4 regions of the Mesobacillus sp. LC4 genome follow, and region 1 is predicted to be linked to each of the others. Evidence: riboswitches for the same ligand, from Rfam matches in the RefSeq annotation. Region 1 holds a riboswitch; each other region holds the start of a gene.
What was found. A riboswitch is a leader RNA that binds a small molecule or an ion and turns the genes downstream of it on or off. The one in region 1 is predicted to bind S-adenosylmethionine.

Region 1 (5,022 bases):
CAAGGAAAATCGCATCCTTCTTTGGTGTAAGTCCTGCATCGACTGCGATTCCGTTGTTGATGATGGATGCTGCTACATCCGGCATCACTCTTGGAGTCTGGCCGGCAACAAGCGTCACAAGTTCAATATTCTTCGGATTCTCAACGATTTTATCTAGTGAACCAATCCCATCGAAGCCGTCCTCAAGCTTGATCAAACCTGCTTCCTGGAGTAAAAGAAGTCCTCTTCCCATATTCGTAGCTTCGTTTGCAAGAGCAATCTTTCCACCCTCAGGGATGTCTTTCACGTCTTTGTATTTATCTGAATAGAGACCCATTGGTGCAATCTGTGTGGTAGCGATTGGTACAAGGTCAAGATTATGTTCCTTGATAAAAGCGTCGAAATAGGAAACCGTCTGGAATGAGTTTGCATCCAGTTCACCCTCTGCAAGTGCCAGGTTCGGCTGAACATAATCAGAAAAAGTGACGATTTCGACTTCAATTCCTTCTTTTTCTGCTTTTTTGGCAACAAAATCCCAGACTCGGTGATCGGTTCCGCTGACGCCAAGTTTCACTTTGACGGTTTCGCCGCTTTTAGCTGATGATGAAGAGCTTGAGCATGCGGTGCTGATTAAAGCCAGACTAAGTACAATCAATAGTAATAGTAGTTTTTTCATTTTATTTTCCTCCTGGTTATCTTCTTCTGATTTTTTTAGCTGATATATTTCCAAGGGATTGAAGTCCCTGAACCATTACAATCAAGATGCCAACTGTGATGAACATTGTCTGGGTATCAAAGCGCTGATAACCATATGTAATTGCCAAGTCGCCCAGGCCGCCGCCGCCGATTGCGCCGGCCATTGCTGATGCACCGATCAATCCAACCGTCGCAATCGTAAAAGCAAGGATCAGCGAGCTCATCGCTTCGGGAAGAATAAATTTGAAAACAATCTGCCATGGTGTGGCACCCATTGATTCAGCTGCCTCAATCACTCCGGGGTCCACTTCCAGGAGGGAGTTCTCTACCAATCTAGCAATATACGGACCGGCATAGAAGACTAGTGGAACTACAGCCGCTGCTGTACCAATTGACGTACCAACAATCAGCCGGGTCAGCGGGATGATTGCGACCAGCAGGATAATGAATGGCACTGAGCGAAAGACGTTGATTAGACTATTTAGTACATTGAAGACAGGGGCGTTTTCAAGTAAATGGCCTTTCCTGGTGACCACAAGCGCGATTCCCAGCGGCACTCCGAGGACTGCCGAAAACAGGAGGGAGAACGCAACCATTTGCAGTGTTTCGATTAAGGCCTGAATAATTTGCTCTGAATTAACTAGCATGTGCTGTCACTTCCTTTATGCTTACTTTTTGCTGATCGATAAAATTAAGGGCTCTCAGAATTTCTTTATCACGGCCCTGTAACTCGACAATCAGGTTTCCGAATGGGATTCCTTGAAGTTCTGTGATATTGCCGAAAAGAACATTGACGTTGATATCGAATTTCTTTGAAAGCTGGGACAGAAGCGGCTGACCGGCTGACTGGCCTACAAAGTTGATCCGGAATACCTTATGCAGTCCTGAATTTTCTTCAATAATCTTGTACACGGAATCAGGAATGCTGTCATTCATGATGGTGCTGACGAAATTTCTTGCCGTTTCTGTTTTAGGAGCTGAAAAAACACTGAAGACAGTATCTTCCTCGATGATTCTTCCATCCTCGATGACAGCAACTCTGTCACAAATTTCCCTGATGACGGACATTTCATGGGTAATGATTAAAATCGTTATGTTGTACTCCTTATTGATTTTTTTCAAAAGCTGTAGGATCGAGCTGGTTGTCTGCGGGTCCAGGGCAGATGTCGCTTCATCGCAAAGCAGGATTTTCGGCTGGGTTGCCAGAGCCCGGGCAATTCCGATTCGCTGCTTCTGGCCGCCCGAGAGCTGGTCTGGATAATTGTCTGCTTTATCAACCAGTCCGACAAAGTCGAGCAACTGATAAACCCGTTCTTTTATTTTCGCCTTCGGAAGCTTACCGAGAATGAGGGGCATCGCGACATTTTCAAATACTGTCTTGGAGTTTAAAAGATTGAAATGCTGGAATACCATCCCAATATTCTTTTTAACCTCTCTCACTTCTTTTACAGACAGGGAAGTCATGTCGCAGCCATCCACAATCACCCTTCCAGATGTCGGCCGTTCCAACAAATTCACACAGCGGATCAGCGAGCTTTTTCCCGCACCGCTAAAACCAATGACTCCGAATATCTCTCCTTCTTTGATTTCTAAATCAATTCCATTCAATGCCGCTACCTTATTTCCGCGGCTTTCATAGACTTTTTCCACTTGCTCAAATGTGATCATCTGTCTTCCTCCTTTGTGGATATAAAAAAACCTCTTCCCGGAAACAGGAAGAGGCATGCCGCAACGAATGCTGGTCAATATCTCTTCTTATCTCCCAAGCTCATGCTTGCTGGATTTGGCACAGTACTCATTGTGAGTCCGCTGCCGAGGCATCAAAGGGCCAGTCCCTCCGCCTCTCTTGATAAGAAAGTATCCTTATGAAATTTTTTGGGTGGGTATTTTTGGGAAATAAAAAGTCCCCTTCAGAAAGAAGAGGACATCAAATGAAAAGTCAGCCTCTTCTTATCTGTCAAGCTCATGCTTGCTGGATTTGGCACAGTCCTCCAAAGGAGTCCGCTGCCGAGGTGTCATAGGGCCAGTCCCTCAACCTCTCTTGATAAGAAGTAACGAATATTGAGTTGTGAATCTTGTTTATTACTTTACTGTGTCAAAGAAAAAGTGTCAATCATTTTTGTTGTATTTTTTTTAGTAATACGAAAAATAGGAATATAGTATTAAATAAAAGGAATCGGCCAAAAAAAATAGAACCCCTGCAGCAGCAAGGGGTTCCATCGGGAAAAGAGCTCTATCGGGTAATCACAATCGGTCCATTTTTCGTTAGGATGATGGTATGCTCGCATTGAGCGACAAAGCTGTTTTCTGTTACATAGGTCCATTCGTCGTTTTCATTTTGGAAGACTTCTTCTTCGCGTGTTGAGATGAATGGTTCGAAAGCGATGACCATTCCTTCTTTTAACAGTTCGTCATCCCATGGCTCATGATAGTTGTAAACGTGATCGGGGGCTTCATGGATAGTACGCCCAATCCCGTGGCCAGTAAGGTTTTTGATCACTGTCAGTCCGTTCTTTCGCGCAGTCGCTATAACTGCTTTGCCAAGTCCGCTTTTCTTCGAGCCTGGTTTCGCTTTTTTCAAGCCTGCTTCAAAAGCCTCTACAGCCGTTTCGCAAATCTTGGTTAAAATCGGATCACCTTCGCCAACGACGAATGAGATGCCAGTATCAGCGAAATATCCATTTTTTGAGCCGGAAACATCGATATTAACGATATCGCCCTCTTTGATCACCCGGCTGCCCGGAATCCCGTGTGCGACTTCTTCATTCACACTGATGCATGTATATCCTGGGAAATTGTATTCACCCTTCGGAGCGGAAATAGCGCCATGCTCTTCAAACAACCTGCCTGCCATTTCATCGAGCTCTTTCGTGGTAATTCCAGGTGCAGTCTTCCCAACTAATTCTTCGCGAATCAAGCCGACAATCCTGCCGATTTCTTTTAATCCGTTAAAATCTTCTTCTGTTTTCGCAATCATAATTTATTCCTTTCCAATAGCATCGATTTAAAAAACTCTACGATTAGATTATCCTTTTTAAGCTTGAAAATCCATTCTTTAGGTTTGTGGTCAGTCTGGATTGAATCCGGATACTGCTTACAGCAACAATCTTCTTGTCTTCCGTGAAAACGATACCAATATGATGGTATCAATATTTTGCTCTATCACCCAAAAACTAAAAAATTGGTACCATAAGCAAAATTCGATGGTTAAAAGGGTTGCTTGCAGGTCTGTCCAATTATGGTGTAGAGGAAACGAAACAGGCCATCACGATTTTAAAAGAACTAGGAACTCCTTTGTTAATCCACCAGCCTGCTTATTCAATGTTTAACCGCTGGGTAGAAGACGGGCTGACTGATTTGCTTCAAGAAGAAGGTGTCGGATCAATCGCATTTGTTCCATTGGCTCAAGGGTTGTTGACCAATAGATACTTAAATGGGATTCCGGAAGATTCAAGAGCGTTAAAGCCGAACAGCTTCCTTAATGAGGGTGATGTTTCTGAAGAAGTTCTTACTAAGGTAAGGCAATTAAACGAAATAGCTCAAGAACGAGGCCAGTCACTTGCCCAGATGGCATTAGCCTGGGTGCTCAGGGAACAGAAAATCACCTCAGCGCTTATCGGTGCAAGCAAGGTCAGTCAGATTGAAGAAAATGTCGCTGCATTGAACCGTCTTGATTTTAGTGAAACAGAACTGAACATGATCGAGGACATCTTAAAATAAGATCTCCAAACAAAGCTGTAAAGCCAAATGGTTTTACAGCTTTGTTTTATATTGGAATGATTTTCTTGTCATTAGGGTAAAGGGAACTTGGGCTTATAAGAGTTAGCTTTTTACCATTATAGTCTGCTTTGGTAGTATGTAAATGAGGCACTGCCCGTAACTGAAAAATAAGAAATCCTCAAAGTGCTAACAATATTAATAAGAAAATATGAGATTTAGGGGTGAAAAAGTGATCAGCTTTGAAAATGTATCGAAGAAATACGATGATGGAACTTACGCAGTCAATAATTTTAACTTACATATTAAAGAAGGGGAATTGCTTGTCCTGATCGGTCCAAGCGGTTCTGGCAAAACAACAACATTAAAAATGATCAATCGATTGATTCCTCTTACGGAAGGCTACATTAAAATCAAGGATATGATGATCAGTGACTATGATATTCACGAGCTGCGCTGGGATATTGGATATGTCCTTCAGCAAATTGCCTTGTTTCCGCATATGACGATCGAAGAAAACATTGCGGTTGTTCCGGAAATGAAGAAGTGGGAGCAAAAAGAAATCGATCAACGCATTGATGAATTGCTGCAGATGGTCGGACTTGAACCAAAAACGTACCGCAAAAGACT
Region 2 (5,022 bases), on a different contig from region 1:
CCTGGGCGATGATCGGCAAATTGGTTTCCTTTCTGGCAATTTCGAGCACAGTCTCGATTTCTTCCATATCATAAAAGGTTTCCAGCAGCAGCCCATCTACACCCTCCAGAAGAAGGCAGTATAGCTGCTCCCTGAAACTTCTCTTGATTTCCTCAATGGGGATGGCAGATGGTCTTATACCACGGTTCCCGCCAATTGTTCCAAGTACATATGCATCAGTGCCTGCTGCCTGGCGGGCGAGCTTAACTGCCGCACTATTAATCTCTTTTACCTGGTCCTCGAGTCCATATCTTTCAAGTTTTATATAATTCGCTGCGTAGGTGTTCGTCTGGATCAAATCGGCACCTGCATTGATATAAGCTTTATGGATCTGGATGATGTCATCAGGATGCGAAACATTCAACTCCTCATAACAAGTACCGGCTCCATAAGCGTGGAGGAGAGTCCCAATCGCTCCGTCGGCAATTAATATTTCATTTTCCAGGCGTTTCAGAAAACTCATTTGACTTCCTCCTTTTTCACTGCAAAAATCCCTGCACTATTCAAAGCTTGGTCAATGTCCGCAATCAAGTCCTCTGCGCTCTCTAGCCCGACTGAGAGCCGGAGGAGGCCATCACTGATTCCGCGTCTTTCACGTTCATGCTGCGGCATGGCTGCATGGGACATTTTTGCGGGGTAGGAGAGGATGGACTCAACCGCTCCAAGACTTACTGCAAAAACAGGCAGTTTCAATTGTTCTATAAATCTAGATAAAAGCTTTGCATTCTCAAGTTCAAAAGATAATACAGCTCCGGGTCCAGAAGCCTGCTGCTTTTGAATGCCTGACTTAGGGTGGTTCAGAAGACCAGGGTAAAAGACATTCTTGATGAAAGGCTGTTTATGTAAAAATTCAGCGATTTTCTTGGCGCTTTCCTGAGACTGATTCATTCTGACCGACAGAGTCTTCATGCCTCGCATCACAAGCCATGCATCCTGTACCCCCAAGACTGCACCAAATGAGTTCTGAAGGGAATACAGCCTTTTTGCCAGTTCTTCATCCTTGACTACCGCTAGACCCGCGACCGTATCACTGTGGCCGGATAAAAACTTTGTAGCGCTGTGAAGGACAATATCAGCTCCGAATTCAAGAGGTCGCTGCAAGTAGGGTGTCATGAAAGTGTTATCAACAAAGGTTAGGGCACCGTGACTCTTCGCTATTTCGCTGATCGCGGCAATATCCGTTACTTTTAACAGGGGGTTGGAAGGCGTTTCTGCATATAGCAGGGCTGTGTTTGGCCTGATCGCTTGTTCCACTGCCTCAAGATCGGTCATATCGACAAAAGTGTGCTCAATACCAAAACGGTTCAACACCAGTGTCACCATCCGGTATGTCCCGCCATAAACATCCTCGGTGACGACCACATGATCACCCTGCGAGAGAAGCAAAAATGCCGTTGAAATTGCTGCCATTCCAGAAGAAAAAGCAAAACCCCGGATACCCCCTTCAAGCTCGGCGATAATGTCCTCAAGCGCCTCTCTGGTGGGATTAAGGCTGCGGCTATAATCATATTTCCCGAACTTGTCTGCCGAGAGCTGATGGAAGGTAGAGGCATGCTGGATGGGCACACTCACTCCACCGGTTGCAGGGTCAAATTTATGCTTGTTATGCAGAAGCTGGGTTTCGAAAGTATATGGATGGCTCATAAAACTTCAACCTCCTGGCGTGCTTTATTGAATGAATGATCCAAGTCAGATTTCAAATCCTCCACATTTTCGATTCCCACCGAGAACCGCAGCAGCCTTTCACAAACACCCGTTTTTTCTCGTATTTCTGCCGGGATGTCAGCATGTGTCTGTGTTGCAGGATAGGTAATAAAGCTTTCAACTCCGCCAAGACTTTCAGCAAACGTGATGACTGATAGACTTTGTAAAAATGGATTGACCATGGCAGGTGAATGTACCCTGAAAGAAATCATTCCGCCTCTTCCGGGATAAAGGACATCCTTCACTGCAGGATGATGCTGTAAATAACCGACCAATTCACTGGCATTTTTCTCATGGCGTTCCATTCTTAATGACAATGTCTTCATACCACGGATCAGCAGCCAGGAGTCGAATGGACTTAAGACCGCTCCACCGCCATTATGATGGAGGAAGAGGGATTCACATAGATGCTCACCCTTTGCCACGATCAGGCCTGCAAGCACGTCATTATGCCCTCCAAGATATTTAGTTGCACTGTGAATGACGATATCGGCACCTAAAGTCAATGGTTTTTGCAGCAGGGGAGTGTAGAAGGTATTATCAACAATCAGAAGAATACCGTTCTCTTTAGCAATCTTGGCAATTGCTTCAATATCTGCTTGTTCCATCAGCGGATTCGTCGGCGTCTCTACAAAAAGAGCCTTCGTCTTTTGGGTTATGGCCGTTTTGATTTCGCTTAGATCAGACATGTCAGAATAAGTACTGTGTAATCCCCATTTTTTGAAACCTTGTTCGAGAAGACGATAAGTGCCTCCATATAAATCCTTAGAGACAATCCATTCATCTCCGTGCTCGAATAGTGAAAGAACGGTCCAGATTGCTGCCATTCCGGAGCTGCAGGCAAAGCCGCGATCACCCTCCTCCAGGTCTGCGATCGCCTTCTCAAGAATTTCACGAGTAGGATTGCCGGTGCGGACATAATCATAGCCGCTGGACTGGCCAATCCCTTCGTGCCGATAGGCTGTCGTCAAATAGATTGGTGGATTGACGGCTCCTGTTATTGTTTCACTCCTGTTTCCAAGCTGTGCAAGCTTTGTATCGATTTCTGCCAATAGACTCACTCCTAAAGATGTAGTGGAGGGCAATTTTTGTTTTACCTTCGGTTTAAAACAGACAGGTTCCACATAAGCTCCAGAAAACAATGCGGGAAGTCCTTAATAAAACAAAAAAAGCCTTCTTAAGAAGAAGACTTTTACAGATGATAGCCATTCTTCTTATCTGCCAAGTTAAAAAAACTTGCTGGAATTAGCACCTTTTCAACAAACAAGGTTGAAGGTTGCTGAAGCTTCATTGGGCCAGGACCCTCAGCTTCTCTGGATAAGATTTCATATTATTGAATTATTAAATTTCTCTAAATATTACAGCTGTTAAGGATGAATGTCAATCATTAAATTAAAGCGGTGAAGTAAATAGGTAAAAAATCATGGTGGGTGTGCGAATTAATTTGTTTTTGATAGATTCTGGGGGATAAGGGGGCTACTGCTGTCATGAATCTGATGTTATTATGATAGGTTTTCAGATTAAAGGCATAACCCTGTCAAGAATACGTTGTTTTTTTGACAACTTTTCAGCTTATGGAGGCGAACCTGTCAAGAATAGGATGTTTTTTTGACAGCTTTTCAGCTTATGGAGGCGAACCTGTCAAGAATAGGATGTTTTTTTGACAGCTTTTCAGTTTATGGACGCAAACCTGTCAAGAATCTGCTGTTTTTTTGACAGCTTTTAAGTTGATCGGGGCAAACCTGTCAAGAATACGTTGTTTTTTTGACAGCTTTTCAGCTTATCGGGGCAAACCTGTCAAGAATCTGCTGTTTTTTTGACAGCTTTTCGGCTTATAGAGGCAAACCTGTCAAGAATCTGCTGTTTTTTTGACAGCTTTTAAGTTGATTGGGGCAAACCTGTCAAGAATACGTTGTTTTTTTGACAGCTTTTCAGCTTATCGGGGCAAACCTGTCAAGAATACGTTGTTTTTATGACAGCTTTTCAGCTTATCGGGGCAAACCTGTCAAGAATACTTTGTTTTTTTGACAGCTTCTCAGTTAAAGGAGGCGAACCTGTCAAGAACAGCCCAGCACTTATTCCAGCAGAAAGCCAATTAACAAAAGAACAGAATGAAAAAACTAGCTCATCTCTAAAAGATGAGCCAGTCTGCCTTAAATATTTACCTATTAATATACTCCTACAGCATCAAAAGCTTTATTGACAGCATTTACTTCTGCGGAAGTGGATCCGTAAAGATCTTTTGCTGCTTGTACAGCTCCGGCTCGTGCCTGGCTGAAGTTAGTGGAAGATGTGAAATAGACTGTGTTTGCTCTATAGAAGATCGCACCCAATTTTTCTGTACCGATTCCTGGTACGGATACTCCATAATGTGAACCGCCTTCGCTCAGCAGGTAGGCAGCTTTATTGATGATTCCGCTGTTGATATGGACTCCACCATTATCGGACGTGCCAGTGTAACGAACAGAATAGTGATCTGGATCGCCGTATTTAGCAGGGTCACTCATGGAACGAAGGGCATCGCCGGCTTTATTTGGTGTGTAGATATCTTCACCGATTTCAAAATCAGGATTATTGTTGTCATGGAATTCAGCAAGCGTACCGAAGATATCAGAAATCGCCTCGTTCAAAGCACCTGATTCATACTGGTAAACAAGGTCTGAACTAAAATCAGTTACAGCGTGGGTCAGCTCATGCGCCACAACATCAAGACCGCCGGAAAGCGGGATGAATGTAGTTCCATCTCCGTCACCATAAACCATCTGCTGGCCATTCCAGAAAGCATTGTTATAACTTCTGCCATAATGGACAGTAGATTTCAATGCTGCGCCTTTATTGTCATATGAATTGCGACCATAAGTGTCTTTATAGTAATCATAAGTCAGTCCTGCATAGTAGTGAGCATCTACAGCTGCACCGTCATAAGAAGCGTTCAAATTATTATCAGCATCCACCCAGAGGGAACCTGGCGTTCTCTGGCGATTCTTTGCATCGTATGTGAATACTCCATTCCCTCTTGTATTATCCTGCAAATAATAAGAGCCGCTTGAAAGAAGAGTATTCAATGATTTCGTGTCTCCAAGAACTCCTACACCAGATCCAACAGTGTTTGTTCCACTTAAAGAAGGATTGGTTTTCCCTGCAGTGTGTAGGGCATTGTATTTATTGATGATCTCCCCAGTTGTTGCGTTGACAAAATACTGGTAATTACCCGGTTCAGGACTTAGGAAGTTCAACGTGACATGGTAAGCGTATACTGCTTGCTCCTCACCAGGATAA
Region 3 (5,022 bases), on a different contig from region 1:
GGAACTGTACCTTTCGATTGATACAGAAAGCAATATTCTCAGGATTGAAAGCGGGCTGCAGCTTTTGACGCTTTACATAGAACAGGGGAAGCTTGACAAAGCGGTTGCTGTCATCAAGAAATCTGTGCAGCTGGATCCGGATTATCCGGGCGTAACAGAGATTGCCCGTGCTTTCTTTGAAGAGCATCACGACTGGGAGAATGCGGTTGAACTGGCAGTCAATGAAGGCGTCCGAACCGGTTCGCCGAAATGGTTCGACGTCTTGAATCAGTATGTAGAACAGGGGCATACCCGCCAGTTCTCACCTTCTTATTTTAACGAAGCTTTATCCGTCCTATTCCAGGTGGATAGAAGCCGGTTTGAACAGCTGTCTGTATCCCTGTGGGAAAGTTATCGGGATCAAAGTTCCTATATGAAATGGCTGAGGGAATTCAACCAACTGTTCAGCGGGATGGACGGCAATAGAAGAGATGGCTGGACCCATCTTTCAGCGGTCTATCAGGACACTTACTTCGAATTGATTAATGGAGATCGGTTGATTAAGGAAATCTCACCGCTGATTCCTGAGTTGCTGACGAACTGGCTGAAAATTACGAGTCCAGTTAACAGCCTTGTTTCAGCATCATCAATCATTGCTTGGAATGAGGTTTTTCCAGGAACCATAACCACGTCGGCGATTCACGACGCGGAGAACCTTGTCCTGAATTCGCGTCAATACGATAATGGATACGAAGATAGCATGCAGTTATTTGAGACCATCATTAAGTGGGCTGAGAACCATGAAATCGAAGTAGGCAACAGGATAAAATGGATGGTCCGTGAGCTCCAGGAAACCAATGTCCATAATCTGCTGATTGCCGGTTTATCCGGAAATGGAAAGTCATCCTTCGTCAATACGATTGTTGGCGAAGAGCTGATTACAACTCCAACTGGTGCTGTCATCAGGTTCATGAACGATGAGAATCCGGAAATCCAGGAAATTAACGATACGGCAGTCCGCCAAATCACGGATCTCGAGGACTTCAAGGAATCCGCCGGAGTTCGCCGCCAGAACCATAAAAAGGAAACGATCATTGACTTCAGAGCTCAGTTCCCATTCCTGCACGACCATCAGTTGGCGCTAATTGATTCTCCAGGAATCAATCGTAATAACTATGACAATCATCCGTTGTACAATTACTTGAGGTTTGCTGACAGCCTATTATTCGTGCTTAACGCAAATGACCCTTTTACGGAAAAAGAAAGGGAAATCCTCACGAAAATATCCGAGTACTTCCCGCAGCTTCCTATTCACTTCCTGTTGAATAAAATAGATGCTGTCTACAGTCAGCAAGAGGCAATAGAAGTATTCGACCAAACATCAGCGGAAATCAGCCAATACTATCCTGAAGCAAAGATGTTCGCTTTCTCAGCTACTTATGATAAAGGCAAGCAGTTGAGAGATTTCTCTGATTTTATCAAAGCAAACAGAAGCACAGTAGACTTCGATCAGGAGCGCACAGCAAAACTGCAATTCTTTGTGAGAAGGGCGATCACGTATTTGCTTGATAAACGGATTGAAATTGAAAATGACCATATGGAAACAATCAGCTGGAACGAAGAGATGGTAAGCAAGCTGAATGGTGCGATCAATCAACTGGGTGACATCGAGGAAGAGAAATCGAAATCCATTCAGAAGTCATACCGTAAAATCAAGGACGAAACCCGTACGGAAATCATTGAAAAAATTCCGGAAATCCTGCGGAGTTGTTCTGAATTGGTAACAGAGGACAGCGATTTCGGAAAAATCCATACTGAAATGGATGAAGCGATGAACAAGAAGATAAGAGAATATCTTGATGAAACACTGTTGCCGAAATTCCATGAGGATTTGCAAGGATGGATTCAGCATTCGAAGGACGAATTCGATCATAGCCAAAACTATTTGAATGAAATGGCTGACGGTTTTAACTCGATGTATGGAGATGAACGGATCAGCCTGGACTGCGATTTCAGGGTACTTGATGATTGGCGCCGCGATGCAAATCGGATGACGAACGGCGTTCACTATGAAAAAATCAACATCATGAACCGCTCGACACCGCAGCAATTCTTCCTGAAGAGCGCAGGCAAGCTGCTAGGCGTGCTGCCGCAAAACAATGCGATGCTTTATAACCGATATAAAACCTATCTGGAGACAGAAGATTATTATGAGATCGGCGTGACCACCGCGAAAAGATTCCTGCAGCAATTCGAGATTTTTGAAAAATCGATTGAACGCGACGTGAACCTGTTCTTCAAAAATCCATTCAACGTACTAGAAAAAGCAGTAGAAGATGCCAATTCCGAAATTGGTTATGGCAAGACCGAGCTTGAAAAAATGAGAATCAACCCAGAGCTGTACCGCGACCCATTGACACTGTACGAAGTGAAGCTTCGCCAGTTTGAATGGATGACCGCTGCAGGGAGAGGTTAATTGAAAAAGGAAGATTCCGATTGGAGTCTTCCTTTTTGCTTGGTGTGAAAAAAGAATAAAATTAAATTTTCGAAATAATATTGACAATATGAGTATAGGAGTTTAAAGTAAAATTTATCGATTTGCAACATTAACTCAATAAAGAAATTCTCTTATCAAGAGTGGCAGAGGGACTGGCCCTATGACGCCCAGCAACCGTTCCAATTGGAATTGGTGCTAAATCCTGCAAAACAATTTTTTTTGTTTTGAAAGATAAGAGAGGAATCCGACCTTTGCATTTTTACTGCGTTTGAAACCTCTCTTTTCTGGAGAGGTTTTTTTATTTGTGTTAGACAGGCAGATCAATCAAAGGGGGAAATTCAGATGAAAAAAGGAATGAAAAAAGTATTTTTAGGTGCAGTTGCTTCTGCATTGCTGCTGACAGGCTGTGGCGGGGGAGAGACGAAGACGGCCTCTGGTCCTGTTGAGGGAGTTCCGGAGCGATTTGCCAAAGGTGAGGAAGTCAAAATTAAAGTGATCCGCAAGATCGGCGGAGACGACCATACTGCACAATTTTTAGCCGGAGCAAAAGCAGAAGGAGAAGCTCTTGGCTTCAAGGTAGATGTTTTTACTGCGAATGGAGATACAGCAAAATTCCATGACGCGATTAACCAAGGGCTGCAGCAGGATTATGATGGATTCATCATCTCGCATGGTGACGATGCGGCAACAGTAGATGATGTGAAAAAGTTAGTGGATGAGGGCAAAAGTGTCGTGACTTTTGATTCGAATCCAGACCTTGCTCAGGTAGAAGGTGTCACTCTTACTTCCCAGGACGATGAAGCCCTCGCCACACAGGCGCTGGACCAGCTTGTGAAAGACCAAAATGGCGAAGCAAATATCGTTTATCTATGGGTAGATGGCTTCCCGCCGATGGTCAGAAGAAATAAAGTTTACCAGGAAACCTTAAAGGCGAATCCGGGAATCAAAGAAGTTGAGAGATTCGGAGTGGCCGCCGCTGATACAAGCGTCCAGACGCAGAACGCTGTTGCAGCCATGCTGAATAAGCATCCAAAAGGAGAAATTGACGCGATTTTCGCAACTTGGGACGCGTTTGCGATCGGTGCAGCACGTGCCATCAAGGAAGCGGGCCGCGATGAAATCAAGATTTACGGAATTGATGTATCCAATGCTGACCTGCAGGAAATCCAGGGAGATGGAAGCTCATGGAAATACACGGCCGCTGTTGATCCAAAGCTGATTGGGGAAGTGAATATGAGATTGCTTGCGAAAAAGCTTGCAGGTGAAGAAACTCCAGCAAGCTACGACTTAGAAGCATCACTGATTTCCCAGGAAGAGCTCCAGCAGTCAAAAGAGCCGGTGAACATGGCGAATTTAGCTGAAATCATCGAAGGCTGGGGCAAATCGGATGCATTTTTGGAAGACTGGATGGAGAAATTGAAGGATCATTATAAGAAATAACTATTGAAATGGTTGGTTGAGAAGTTTTTATAGCTGAAAAAAATATTATATAGCGACTTTCTCGATTATATAGCGACTTTTCCAATAATATAGCGACTTTTCAATATATATAGCGAGAATTTCACTTTTATAGCGAATTGGAAATTCCGCACGATTTTTTCCAGTTTACACTCAAACAAAACAAAACAGACACTCTCAAACTTACGAGAGTGTCTGCTTTGCAGAATGATAGAGAGGAGGCCCGGGGATGAAACTTCAAATGAAAAACATCAGTATTGACTTTCCGGGAGTGCGTGCGCTGAATGAGGTGGATTTCAGCACAGAAACGGGCAGCATCCATGCGTTGATTGGTGCTAATGGCGCTGGCAAATCCACATTAATGAAGGTGCTTTCTGGAGCCCACGACCATTTCACCGGTGAAATCCAGCTTGATGGCAGGAAGGTGGAAATCCGCAAGCCGGCAGATGCGCAGAAACTTGGAATCCAGACCGTTTACCAGGAGGTTGATACAGCCATCATCCCATCCCTGACAGTTGCTGAAAATATCATGCTTAATCACACAGTGCAGGCAGCAGAAAATAAACACTGGGTAAATTGGAAGCAGCTTTTCAAACAGGCAACTGAAATTCTTTCCAGCATGAACCTTCACATTCCTGTGAAAAAACTTGCCGGGGAGCTCACGCTTGCTGAGAAGCAGCTTGTGCTGATCGCCAGAGCGACTTCAAGCAATTGCTCCTTCCTCATCCTTGATGAACCAACTGCTCCGCTCAGTCATACCGAAACATCCGAACTGTTCAGGATCACGAGGGAACTGGCTGAGAGGAATGTGGGCATCATCTTCATCTCCCATCGATTGCCGGAGATCTTTGAGTTATGTGATGAGATTACGGTCATGCGAAATGGGGAGCTGGTCGTGAAAAAGGCTATTCCTGAAGTCGGCACCCACCAGGTGATTGAATACATGCTCGGCCGGAAACTGGAAGACCAATTCCCGGCGAGGGTCAGCACATTCGGGGAGCCCCTGCTGGAAGTCGAAGGCCTATCAGATCATGGAGGCAAAGTGAAAAATACTTCCCTTCATTTAAAAACAGGGGAAATTGTCGGGA
Region 4 (5,022 bases), on a different contig from region 1:
AAATATGATAAAAATCACACAAAGATATTTTATCGTGAAAATTTGAGCAAATTGTTACATTTTTTTCTCAAGTACTAAAATCATTGGAGGTTTCTTCGTTCTCCATCATACCGTTTATTCTTTGCCTTTTATCTCATTATTTTGCTTATAAAATAACATCAGCCACTGCCCGTTTACTGGCAGTGGCTAATTGTTTCCATATGTCTGAATATTATCACGCATGTGATAAAATATATTGTTTTTTTGTAAGCAGGATCATTTGTCTGAAAAGAATTTTAGTCCTTTGCCTTTGCAATTCTGTCTCCCTGCATAATGATTGATATTCATAAATCAGAGTGTCGAGCTCCTGGCTGCGGCGGATTGTCTCAGCACTTGTATATCCTGTTTCCAGTGCAGAAGCCACCATCAATTCCCTTACGCGATTGATTTCCTTCAACAAAGCATTTTGCGAATGATACACTTCTATATCTCCTCTACTACTTTAATTGCTTAATAAAATAAATAGATTACTTGAAGAATTATGGCAAATGCCTAGATGAATGTAAATAGATTCGCAAAATAAGACAATATTCACGGATGAAAAAATTTTCTTCGACAAAATTTGCCCTTCACCTTGATTACTGGCTGACTTTTTCCTCTTCGTAAATAGGAACCCAACCTTCAGTTGTAACGAAAATTCTAACTGCAACTACCTGGCGATCATCCTGAAGCGTAAAGTAATGACGTGTATTTTCAGGAACTGAGATCAAGTCTCCTGGATTCAGGAACACTTCAAAAAATTCTCCGTCCTTACCCTGAATAACAAATACTCCATGCCCGCTGACAATGAATCTTACCTCATCATCTGTATGGTGGTGTTCCTGCTTGAAATTCGCCAAAAGCTGATCAAGATTCGGTGTATTGCCGGAAAGCGAAATGACGTCTTGAGCTTTGTAGCCTCTGCGTTCAGAGATATCTTTAATCTCCTCACTGAAGGCTTCGAGGATTTCCTGTTTTTCTTCATCTGTTAACAAGAATTTTTCTTGAAGATTTGCAGGCAATTTATTGATCTCCCATTTTTCATAGATGACTTCCTGCTCGTTCAGAAATGCTTCGACCTGCTGTTCATCAAGTATTCTTTCCTGTGTGTTTTGCTTTACGATAAATGCCATGTGAATCTCTCCCTTAGTTTTAATGGTATTTGCTAAATGATTCGTTAAACGACCTTGAACAATTGGAATGGCTTGTGTTCGAGCAGCCTTAACTGATAGCGGAATAAAAATTCGGTAGCCTCAAGAATTTTCTTTGCTTCAAATGCATTCCTGCCCCACACAGTAATCCCATGGTTACGGATCAAAACAGCACCTGTATCTCCTTTAACATGCTCTGAAAATGCTTTGGCCAAGGTTGGTATATGTGCATAATTCGGAATAATCGGAATCTTGAGGACGGCATCTTCCTCCCAGATATTAAATGCCTTAATCAGTTCCTGCCCCTGGAATTGCACCTCGCCTCTGTCTCCATAGACCTCAGAAATGACATTATTATCAATGGTATGGACATGAAGGCTGCAGCCAGCGTTTGTCTTTTTGTATACCTCAACATGGAGGAGTGTCTCAGCAGATGGCTTTAAATATGTTTCTTCAACCGGACGGCCGAATTGGTCAACAAGCAAAAAGTCTTCATCTGTCCGTTTCCGCTTATCTTTCCCGCTCGCCGTTACAAGGAATTGCACCGGGTCGTTGTTCACTTTAATTGCCAGGTTGCCGCTCGTTCCCATGAACCAATCACGATCTGCCAGTTCTGCCTTTACGTCGGCCAGTTCTTCCCACTTACTTTCTAATGAGCTCATCCTCTCACCCCTGTCTCAGTTTTAAGTGCATCTATACAGTCATAAAACGTTTCGAATGGTCTATGTTCAATCTTCCATTCTTCGCATTTATCCTTTAAATAGTCTCTGGCAAGCACAAGATCGGCTTGTTTTGCAGCTTCCAAATCTGTTACGGAATCACCGATGACTATTTTATAGGCGCTCTTTTTTTCCAGCTTTCTCATGATGGATGGTTTGCAGCAGCCGCAATCATTTGAACATTGATCATCGCAGCTGTTTGGCCATTCTATTTTTATCGTACTTCCTGTAAAATCCGAACTATTGCAATACACTCCAGCGAGCGGTCCGAATTTTTGAATGATAGGTTCTATGAAAAAATCTATCCCTCCGCTGACGATATAAACAGGTATACCTTCCTCATGGGCATAATCAAGAAACTCTTGAAATCCCGGGCGGATCCTGGCGTTCTGTACAGCAAACTGAATGATTTCTTCCTTCTTCGAAACAGGTAGGAGAGAAAACATTTTCCCTACTCCCTCCCTGATCGAAATCCTGCGGCCCAGCACTGCTTCTTTAATTTCATCCCAGCCATCCGAACCGAATTCATTCATGATGGCTATGATATTGTCCTTTTCTGTTACTGTTCCGTCAAAGTCGCAAAATATCACAGGCTGACTCACTTTGCCACCGCCTCTGATGAACCCCACAGGCGTATAGCTGTTTTCAACTCAGCATGATCCAGAGCCCCTTCTTCAAGGCTTTTTCCCTGAAGTACGGTTTCAATCGCCTGTCTGAATGCCTTGCCTCCACCCTGTGCTCCACCAGGATGACCATGAACGCCTCCGCCTGCATTTATGATAGAATCAACTCCGAAATCTTTAACCAATTGCGGCACCATTCCAGGATGTATGCCTGCTGATGGAACCGGGAAGGTCCTTTCGTATTGATCCTCAGCAGTCAGTGCCTCAGCAATTGATATCGCCTGCTGCTTTTCAAGTGCCACACTTCCATATGGTGACGGGAAAAGCGAGAAGTCTGCTCCGGCATAGCGGAGTAATTTACCCAGAAGCAATGAATGGGAAAAGCCATATTCATCAGCCGATGTCAGCGCCCCACTCACAGCTGGGTGAGCCATGATCGGAATCCCGATTTCATCATCTTCCCTAAGTTCCTGCAAGACATCCAGGCCATAGGCGAACACATTGAACAATAACGCGTCTGCTCCGAGTTCTGCCGCTTTTCTCGCTTTGTCCTTCAAGTGTGAAGTCCTTCCTGTCAGATTGGCCGCATATAAGGTCCTATGTCCAGTAGATTCATAGACTTCTTCAAGAACTTTTTTACCAAGAGTGATCCTCTTTGCAAAAGGTGTATATTCGTTTTCAAACAGGATCTCGTCGTCCTTGATCAGGTCAACTCCTCCAAGGCTTTGTTCTTTAAGTTGTTTTAGCAGGAAATCCATATCACGTCCGATAACACCTTTGAAGATGCTCATAAGCAATGGACGGTCATAAACACCAAGCTTCCTCCTGATTCCTTCGATTCCGAAGCGAGGACCTGGGAAGTGTTTCTTTAATTCTTCATCAAATTCGAGATCGACAAGTTTCACTTTGCCATCAAGCGAGAGTTTTCCAAAAACAGTTGTCAAAATGGCTGGCAGGTCGGGTGAAAAATTGAGGGCAGGATAGGCGACTTTGATTGTTGCCACTGTTTCTGAATTATGGTCCAGGCTCGAGCCTTCTACAGAAACCACTCTTCCCTTATGTTTTTTTAATTGTTTTTGGTCCAGTTCCGGCAGGTCAGTCCAGGATCCCACTGTCAAGCCGAGCGCGATTCCCTCTGCTTTTTTCTGCGGGTTATGTTTGGCGTCATGGACTATGTAAGTCGCTGTAATTTCACTCATGAAGATCAATCCCTTCGATACTTATTGAACCCAGTTGTATTTGGGCATTAAAAAAACCTCTTCACAAAGAAGAGGTTAGAAAATACACTAAACTCTTCTCATCTTTCAGCTTTCGCTGCAAGAATTAGCACCGTGCCCAGCTTACGCTGGATCGGTTGCCGGGCTTCATCGGGCTCGTCCCTCCGCCTGCTCTTGATAAGAAAATAATTTAATCAAGTTATTTAATTGGTTAAAGTAAATTTGTTAATTAGGATTATGTCAGGTTCATAAAACAATGTCAACTATTTTTTGAATATTTCCAAGCTTTCAATTCTGCTGACTGCTTCCTGCAGTCTCTCTGCCGAAGTCAGCAGGCCCACCCGCACAAAACCTTCTCCATAGCCACCGAATCCTACACCGGGGGCAACTGCTATATGTGCTTTTTCCAGTAAGAAATCCGCAAACTCAACCGAAGTAAATGGTTCTGGAACCTTCAGCCACGCAAAAAATGAGCCCTTTGGAGCAGTCACCTGCCAGCCTATCTTTGTCAGGCCGTCAATAAGTACGTTTCTTCGGGTTTCATATAGATTGTTTAGCTCGGCAACACACTCCTGCGGTCCCAGCAATGCTTCTGCAGCCGCTTCCTGCACTGCACCAAACAAGCTGACATACATATGGTCCTGCAGCAAGTTGATTGCGGCAATCACACTCTTGTTTCCTGCAGCAAAACCAACACGCCATCCAGCCATATTATAAGTTTTTGACAGAGTATAAATTTCGATTCCTACGTCTTTTGCGCCTTCAGACTGTAAAAAGCTTTGTGGGCGGTTCCCGTCAAAGCCAATTCCACCATAAGCAAAATCGTGAACGACACAAATCTGATTCTCTCGTGCAAGCTCGATTGTTTCATCAAAAAATTGTTTATCGGCAACTGCCCCTGTGGGATTATTAGGATAGTTAAGGAACATCAGCTTGGCTTTATCCAATTGCTCGGCAGCTAACTCTTCATAATCAGGCATAAAGTCATTCTCTTCCCGGAGTGGCATTGTCACCATCTTTGCCCTGGCCAGCTCGACTCCCGACCAGTAGTCAGGATAGCCGGGATCTGGAACGAGAATCGTGTCCCCAGGATTCAACAGACATTGAGGAATTTCTACCAGGCCAGCCTTGCCCCCGAAAAGGATGGCAATTTCTTCTTCCGGATCAAGGTCGACTCCGTACTCCCTTTTATAAAATGTCGCTGCAGCTACTCGTAACGAACGCTGTCCTCTGAAAGGAGAATACTTATGGTTCGCTGGATTCTCTCCAGCTTGCTTCAGTTTTTCAACAATAT

Region 2: another riboswitch for S-adenosylmethionine. It lies ahead of AB5I83_RS05760 (methionine biosynthesis PLP-dependent protein); the one in region 1 lies ahead of AB5I83_RS20615 (methionine ABC transporter ATP-binding protein).
Region 3: another riboswitch for S-adenosylmethionine. It lies ahead of AB5I83_RS11315 (sugar ABC transporter substrate-binding protein); the one in region 1 lies ahead of AB5I83_RS20615 (methionine ABC transporter ATP-binding protein).
Region 4: another riboswitch for S-adenosylmethionine. It lies ahead of mtnW (2,3-diketo-5-methylthiopentyl-1-phosphate enolase); the one in region 1 lies ahead of AB5I83_RS20615 (methionine ABC transporter ATP-binding protein).

What each region holds. Positions count from the first base shown of each region.
Region 1 is NZ_JBGCUB010000009.1:12,403-17,424, reverse strand. It holds gene AB5I83_RS20625 (MetQ/NlpA family ABC transporter substrate-binding protein) at 1-655, opposite strand, end outside; gene AB5I83_RS20620 (methionine ABC transporter permease) at 672-1,322, opposite strand; gene AB5I83_RS20615 (methionine ABC transporter ATP-binding protein) at 1,312-2,343, opposite strand; SAM riboswitch class I at 2,428-2,531, opposite strand; SAM riboswitch class I at 2,623-2,726, opposite strand; gene map (type I methionyl aminopeptidase) at 2,909-3,652, opposite strand; partial or broken gene AB5I83_RS20605 (aldo/keto reductase) at 3,874-4,395, shown strand; gene AB5I83_RS20600 (ABC transporter ATP-binding protein) at 4,625-5,022, shown strand, end outside.
Region 2 is NZ_JBGCUB010000001.1:1,120,937-1,125,958, reverse strand. It holds gene AB5I83_RS05770 (bifunctional homocysteine S-methyltransferase/methylenetetrahydrofolate reductase) at 1-502, opposite strand, end outside; gene metC (cystathionine beta-lyase) at 499-1,683, opposite strand; gene AB5I83_RS05760 (methionine biosynthesis PLP-dependent protein) at 1,680-2,795, opposite strand; SAM riboswitch class I at 2,955-3,067, opposite strand; gene AB5I83_RS05755 (M4 family metallopeptidase) at 3,912-5,022, opposite strand, start outside.
Region 3 is NZ_JBGCUB010000003.1:90,192-95,213, reverse strand. It holds gene AB5I83_RS11320 (dynamin family protein) at 1-2,455, shown strand, start outside; SAM riboswitch class I at 2,605-2,714, shown strand; gene AB5I83_RS11315 (sugar ABC transporter substrate-binding protein) at 2,819-3,916, shown strand; gene AB5I83_RS11310 (sugar ABC transporter ATP-binding protein) at 4,164-5,022, shown strand, end outside.
Region 4 is NZ_JBGCUB010000004.1:386,605-391,626, reverse strand. It holds gene AB5I83_RS15250 (aspartyl-phosphate phosphatase Spo0E family protein) at 215-460, opposite strand; gene AB5I83_RS15245 (1,2-dihydroxy-3-keto-5-methylthiopentene dioxygenase) at 618-1,151, opposite strand; gene AB5I83_RS15240 (methylthioribulose 1-phosphate dehydratase) at 1,196-1,831, opposite strand; gene AB5I83_RS15235 (2-hydroxy-3-keto-5-methylthiopentenyl-1-phosphate phosphatase) at 1,828-2,490, opposite strand; gene mtnW (2,3-diketo-5-methylthiopentyl-1-phosphate enolase) at 2,487-3,710, opposite strand; SAM riboswitch class I at 3,806-3,912, opposite strand; gene AB5I83_RS15225 (aminotransferase class I/II-fold pyridoxal phosphate-dependent enzyme) at 3,992-5,022, opposite strand, start outside.